Regions from separate parts of the Ruminococcus sp. 1001713B170207_170306_F1 genome, predicted to be linked through region 2. Evidence: predicted binding sites of a transcription regulator. Region 2 holds the regulator's gene; the other holds the start of a gene.
The links. The regulator LexA, encoded in region 2, represses DNA repair genes until DNA is damaged. The targets are predictions, from matches to a motif close to CNAACANNTGTTNG.
Positions count from the first base shown of each region.

Region 1: a site for LexA is predicted at 1,825-1,838, ahead of I4V84_RS10555 (putative DNA modification/repair radical SAM protein). Genes of this name have one in related genera too.

Region 1 is NZ_JADPEX010000015.1:64,157-67,515, forward strand. Features, by position in the region: gene tsaA (tRNA (N6-threonylcarbamoyladenosine(37)-N6)-methyltransferase TrmO) at 1-183, shown strand, start outside; gene I4V84_RS10550 (aspartate kinase) at 257-1,576, shown strand; gene I4V84_RS10555 (putative DNA modification/repair radical SAM protein) at 1,924-3,273, shown strand; gene I4V84_RS10560 (TIGR03915 family putative DNA repair protein) at 3,270-3,359, shown strand, end outside.
Region 2 is NZ_JADPEX010000036.1:30,370-33,728, forward strand. Features, by position in the region: gene I4V84_RS17695 (HlyD family efflux transporter periplasmic adaptor subunit) at 10-1,425, opposite strand; gene lexA (transcriptional repressor LexA) at 1,659-2,279, shown strand; gene rsfS (ribosome silencing factor) at 2,348-2,716, opposite strand; gene yqeK (bis(5'-nucleosyl)-tetraphosphatase (symmetrical) YqeK) at 2,911-3,359, opposite strand, start outside.

The sequences.
Region 1 (3,359 bases), on a different contig from region 2:
AAGAAGATTCCAGAGGAAAAAAGAGAAGCACTTCTGGCTGTCCTTGCAAACGATCCAAGACCTGGGTATCAGAAAGACCCTGAAAGAAAATACGGAATGTCTTTTGGATCCTGGGATATTCATTTTAAAGTAGATGGAGAACAGCTGCAGGTATTGGAGGTATTTAACACTTTCACGAATTAAATCGAAAAAACCCTTGCAAAAAGTCGAATTTTTTCATAAAATGGAGAAAAAGTTTTTGAGGAGCATAAGGATTATGAGAAAAGTAGTAAAATTTGGTGGAAGCTCCCTTGCAAATGCGGAGCAGTTTGAAAAAGTCGGAGATATTATCAGAAGTGAAGAGAGCAGACGTTTTGTTGTTCCTTCTGCACCAGGTAAGAGATTTGACGGGGACACGAAGGTAACAGATCTTCTTTACAGCTGTTATGACGCAGCTGCAAATGGCGGTGATTTTGAAAAGGTTTTAGAAGAAATCAAATCTCGTTATTATGAGATTATTAAAGGGCTTGGCCTAGCTCTTTCCATGGAAGAGGATTTCCAGTTGATCAAAGAGAATTTTAAAGCACAGATTGGCAGGGATTACGCCGCTTCCCGTGGAGAATATCTGAACGGCAAAGTGATGGCTGCTTATCTTGGTTATGAATTTGTGGATGCAGCAGAGGTGATCCGTTTTGATAAAAACGGAAATCTGGATTCGGAGAAAACAGACAAACTTCTGAACAAGCGTCTTTCAAAATGTGAGAATGCAGTTGTGCCGGGCTTCTATGGTGCAAAGGACGATGGAACTGTGACCACTTTTTCCAGAGGTGGTTCTGATGTGACAGGTTCTCTGGTTGCCAAGGCAATTAAGGCTGATATGTATGAAAACTGGACTGATGTATCCGGTTTCCTTGTAACAGACCCGAGAATTGTAAAGAATCCGGCTGTGATTGAGACCATTACATACCGTGAACTTCGTGAGCTTTCCTACATGGGAGCTACTGTTCTTCATGAAGATGCTATTTTCCCTGTAAGAAAAGAGGGAATTCCGATTAATATCCGTAACACCAACCGGCCGGAGGATAAGGGAACTTTTATTGTGGAGAGTACCTGCCGCAAGCCGAAATATACCATAACCGGTATTGCAGGAAAGAAAGGTTTCTGTTCTATCAACATTGAGAAGTCCATGATGAACAGTGAAATCGGATTTGGCAGAAGAGTGCTTCAGGTATTTGAAGACCAGGGAATCAGTTTTGAGCATGTTCCATCCGGTATTGATACCATGACAGTATATGTTCACCAGGATGAGTTTGAAGAAAAGGAGCAGCAGGTAATTGCGGGAATCCATCGCCTGGTTCAGCCGGATTTTGTGGAAATGGAATCTGACCTTGCCCTGATCGCAGTTGTAGGACGTGGAATGAAATCCACCCGCGGTACAGCCGGAAGAATTTTCTCTGCCCTCGCACATGCAAATGTAAACGTCAAGATGATTGACCAGGGTTCCAGTGAGCTGAATATTATTATCGGTGTGGAAAACCGTGATTTTGAAAATGCAGTGAAAGCAATTTATGATATTTTTGTGCTGACACAGATTTGAAATTGAGTGGATAGGTCACCTGTCGGCAGCATTCACATATATGAAAATCTGCTCATACGTTCAGAACGTCTGGTATTCATGAATTCGCTGATGTAAGCATGTACCATTTCTGGCTGTCGTCCGGGAGCTTTAATAGTAAAAGAATGAGATAAGAGCCGTAAATCAAAGGTAGTGTTAGAATTAATCTTTGATTTATGGCTCTTTTTGTATAGAAAAAATTTCGTGCCGTTTTATGATATTGACAAAACAGAACATACGTTCTAAAATAAAACAAGAACAAACGTTCTGAAATTGAGAATAATAAAGAACGCGAAACACAGATTACATAAAAGGAGTTTTGTTACGGGATGATTATTCAGGAATCAATGACATTGAAGCGGAAGCTGGAGATTTTATCGGATGCCGCGAAATATGATGTGGCTTGCACATCCAGTGGTGTGGATCGAAAGGGAGATGGAAAGGGCATGGGAAACAGCATTGCTGCCGGAATCTGTCATAGTTTTGCTCAGGATGGCAGATGTATCAGTCTTTTGAAGATCCTTTATACAAATGAATGTGTATTTGACTGTAAATACTGTATAAACAGAGCCTCCAATGATGTGGTGCGTACCAGTTTTACCCCAGAAGAAGTGTGTCGTCTGACTATGGAATTTTATAGGAGGAACTATATTGAAGGACTGTTTTTAAGTTCCGGAGTAAAGGAAAGTCCAGACAGGACTATGGAAGAACTGCTTTGTACAGTAAATCTTCTTCGTAATAAATATCATTTTCAGGGATATATTCATTTGAAAGCCATTCCAGGTGCTGCTCCTGAACTGATCGCCAGGGCGGGGTATCTGGCAGATCGCATGAGCGTGAACCTGGAACTTCCTACTGCAGACGGGCTTAGGAAACTGGCACCGCATAAGAGCAGGCAAACCATTCTTCGCCCCATGAAGCAGATTCAGCAGCAGCGAGATCAGAATAAGGAGGAATTGGTTCTGTACCGTCATGCCCCTAAGTTTGTACCAGCCGGTCAAAGTACCCAGATGATTATTGGAGCTATGGGGGAGAGCGATTATCAGATCGTGTCAGTAGCAGAATCTTTGTATAAGAACTTTGCATTAAAAAGAGTTTTTTATTCGGCTTTTGTCGCCGTAAATGAAGATAAGGATCTGCTCATGTCCTTATCAGGTCCGCCTCTTCTTCGAGAACACCGACTTTATCAGGCAGACTGGCTTATGCGGTTTTATGGTTTTCGGGCTTCAGAACTGCTTTCAGAGAAGCATCCGGATTTTAACCTTCTTCTGGATCCCAAGGCAGACTGGGCAGTGTCACATCTGGAGTTTTTTCCGGTAGAGATCAACCAGGCAGATTATTATGAACTTCTTCGTGTACCGGGAATCGGTTATACCTCTGCCAGAAGAATCATTGGGGCCAGGAGAACCCATTCCCTGGAATTTGCAGATTTGAAGAGGATTGGTGTGGTTATGAAGCGTGCCTTATATTTTATTACCTGTAATGGCCGCATGATGTACAATACCAGGTTGGAGGAATCTTATATTACCCGTAATCTTCTGGATGAAGAGAACTGTCGGAAGCATGGGAATGAAGCTGCATTTCAGCAATTATCCCTCTTTGGAGATGAGATGGGGAGCAGAAGACTGTATACAGAAAATACAAAGAATCATGTGGACAGAAAGGTGGGAGCTATATGAATCAAGAGAAAAGAATCCTGGTATGTGAGGACTCTATGGAGGGAATTTTTTCTGCTGTCTATGATGGATGGAAAGAGTGTGCAGGC
Region 2 (3,359 bases):
ATGTTAAACTTAGTAGAGAATATCCTGCTCTTTTACCTGGGAGGAGTCTCTGGCAATGCGGTCATAGCGGGAAAGTCCGTAGGATGTATTACTGGAAATAATGGCATATTCTTCATTCTGATCCAGTATATCTACCTGACGGAATACCGCATACCCTTGATTGATGCAGTAAACGCCTTCCAGAGAATCTGTTTCGCCTACAATAAAGCGCTGGTTGGAGTCATCTTTTACAATAGCATCTCCTTCCTTAAAAGCGCTTCTATCCACGTAATAATTGTAAGCTTCATCGGCAGAATCATCATCTAACTCAATTTTAACTTTACCGTAGATTGTAGCATTGATAAAGGTTCTTACGTTATTTCCGCTGGAATCTTTGGAAATCTTGTTAAAGCCTACACTTCCGCTGTCAGGATCAGTCGTGGCATATTCTGCCGGAATTACGTAAAAATCCTTGGATTCAATAGCGGAAAGGGGAATCTTAAGACCGGTTACTGTATTGGTAACCAGCTCAATATCCAGAAAACGGTCAGATGCATAGCGGATCAGACCGCGGCTGAAGTCAATTTTTCCATATTTGTTACCATCGATTTTTATGATGGAAAAATCGCCGCTCTGTGTCATATCATCCTTGAGAAATTTCACACGAATGGTGGAACGTCCCTCCAGCTTGGCGGCCTGTTTGTCGCTTAATGGAATGATCAGGCTCCATAATTCGCTGGTAATATTTGTATAAATGTTATCTCCGGCCTGCACCTTTTCGGATGTCTTCAGATCCGTTTCATGGTAAGAAGTCTGGTCAAAATCTGCTGCTGTAATGTTCTCCACAGTCTTATTCTCATAACCGTCCATAGAATAGAGGATAATGCCGTCTTCCTGGGCTTTACAGATATTCTGTCCACCGATGGTCACTACTTGTGAATCTGCATTCCCGTCAGTGGAAATTCCCTCATACTGAAGGATGCTTCCCTCCAGCTGGTTCTTAAAACTGTAGGTGTTGTTAAATTTACTTCCGGAAAATCCCTTGGAAAAGCTGAGCATAGAACTGCGGATTTTCTCCAGTTCGTCCGCAGTCAATGCAGACTTGGTTTCTGCAATTTTTCCGGAACTTAATCCGTAAACAGCACCGTTGGCATTGATCTTACTTCCCTCCCGGGCATAATAATTCACATAACCGGAGGATTCTGCCTTAAAAACACTCTCTTCCCGAAGAGAAATACCAGTGTAGGTCTCGTTTCGTGATAAAGGACCTGTGGTAACCTGGTAAGATTCGATGTGTGTGGAGGTTACAAGTAAAAATGCAGTAAAAATCATATATAATAACAATACACCAAAAGCAACGGTGGCAATATTCAGTCCGAATATGTTCTTTAACTGGACAAAAAGTCCTGCCATTTTGCCAGGCTTGTTAGATTTCTTCTCGGACAAGCGGATTCCCCCTTTGTTTTTGAGTCGGGCTCTGAATTTTCATACCAAACAATTGTACCATTTTTTGCCGGTGAACACAAGGAAAAGAAAACGAAAAGTGTGTGAACAAAGCTGGAAGCTGTGAACAGCCTGCATATCAAAAAACGAACATATTTTCAGAATATCTGTTTGCTTAATTAAGAAAAATATGGTATGATAAGAAAAAGTTGAATGAATTTCGGAGGAAAACTCTTATGACATATGGTAAAATCAGCAAAAAACAGCAGGAAATTTTAGAATATATTAAAAGTGAGATTCTGAACCGCGGATTCCCGCCAGCAGTTCGTGAGATTTGTGAAGCTGTAAATCTGAAGTCTACATCATCTGTTCATGCCCATCTGGAAGCTCTTGAGAAGAACGGATACATCCGCCGCGATGCCACGAAGCCAAGAGCCATAGAGATCATTGATGACAATTTCAATCTTGTCCGCCGTGAAGTGGTCAATGTTCCGCTTGTAGGTACCGTAGCCGCCGGACAGCCTATTCTGGCTGTAGAGAATGTAGATGGCTACTTCCCCATCCCGGCAGAATTTATGCCCAATGAACAGAGCTTCATGCTGAAGGTAAAAGGCGACAGCATGATCAATGCAGGAATCTTCGATGGGGATCAGGTTCTGGTAAAGCAGCAGCCCACTGCAGATAACGGCGACATTGTAGTTGCCTTGGTAGAGGACTCTGCCACAGTGAAGACCTTCTATAAGGAGAAGGGCTACTACCGCCTTCAGCCAGAGAATGACACTATGGATCCCATTATCATTACAGGAGAAATCCAGATTCTGGGTAAAGTATTTGGTGTCATGCGTTTTTACCAATAGTCATAAAAAATTTCCCCTTTAGCAAACAATTGCTGTTTCCAGACAATTGTTTACTAAAGGGGACTTTTTTATTTCTCTAAAAACGCATCCATCTCCAGAACCTTTCCATCTCTCCAGATTCTCTCCAGATCATAGAAAAGTCGGTTTTCCTCATCAAACACATGCACGATCACATCGCCGTAATCCATGAGAATCCAGCTGGAATTGCGGTTTCCCTCAATCTGCTTCGCCTCAAAGCCAGCGCGTCCAAGCTGCTCCTCCACATTATCGACGATCGCCTGAACCTGATTGGAGTTTGTACCGCTTGCGATTACGAAATAATCTGCAATTACAGAAACATTATGAATATCAATTATCTTAATATCCTGTCCCTTTTTATCATCAATTGCCTTGCAGGCAATCTGTGCCATCATTTTCTCTGTACTTACTGTACTCATTCTGATCTGCTCCTTTCTTAATAATGCTTATACTGACCTAATATTATTTTAAATTCCTGCGAGAACAAAAGGCTTTAAAAGTGAAATAATATCCTCTGTCAGGTGGTACCTGGCCTTCGCTCGTGCGAAATATCTCGCATCTCGTAGAATGTTAATTGTAAATAGTAAAAATATTCGCCAGTATATGCGGAGTATTAATTATCAGATACGTTATTACGCTTATTATGCAATTCTTTATAATAAATATAAGCCTCCTTGGAAGTTGGCTCAATATCATCGGCAGAATCTTCTTCCAGATACTCCAGGGTATCTTTTAGGATCTCATACATACACTCATCCAGGTCTTCAAACGCAAGTTTGCGAATTTCCGGTAAACGGCTTGCTTTATAACGCATGGGCTCAATATAATCTGCAATATAAATAATCTTTTCAAGAAAACTCATTTCACGTCTGCCAGTTGTGTGATAATTGATGGCAGAAAGAATCTCCTGATCGTCAATCCCATATTTCTCGTGAGCAATATAAGCTCCAAGACGGGAGTGGAGAAGAAACGGGTGACTTCTCTCAAAATCGGAAACCGGAATATTGTGTTCGCTGCACATCTTCAGTTTTTTCTTATTGGGAATGCATTTGGCGCAATCGT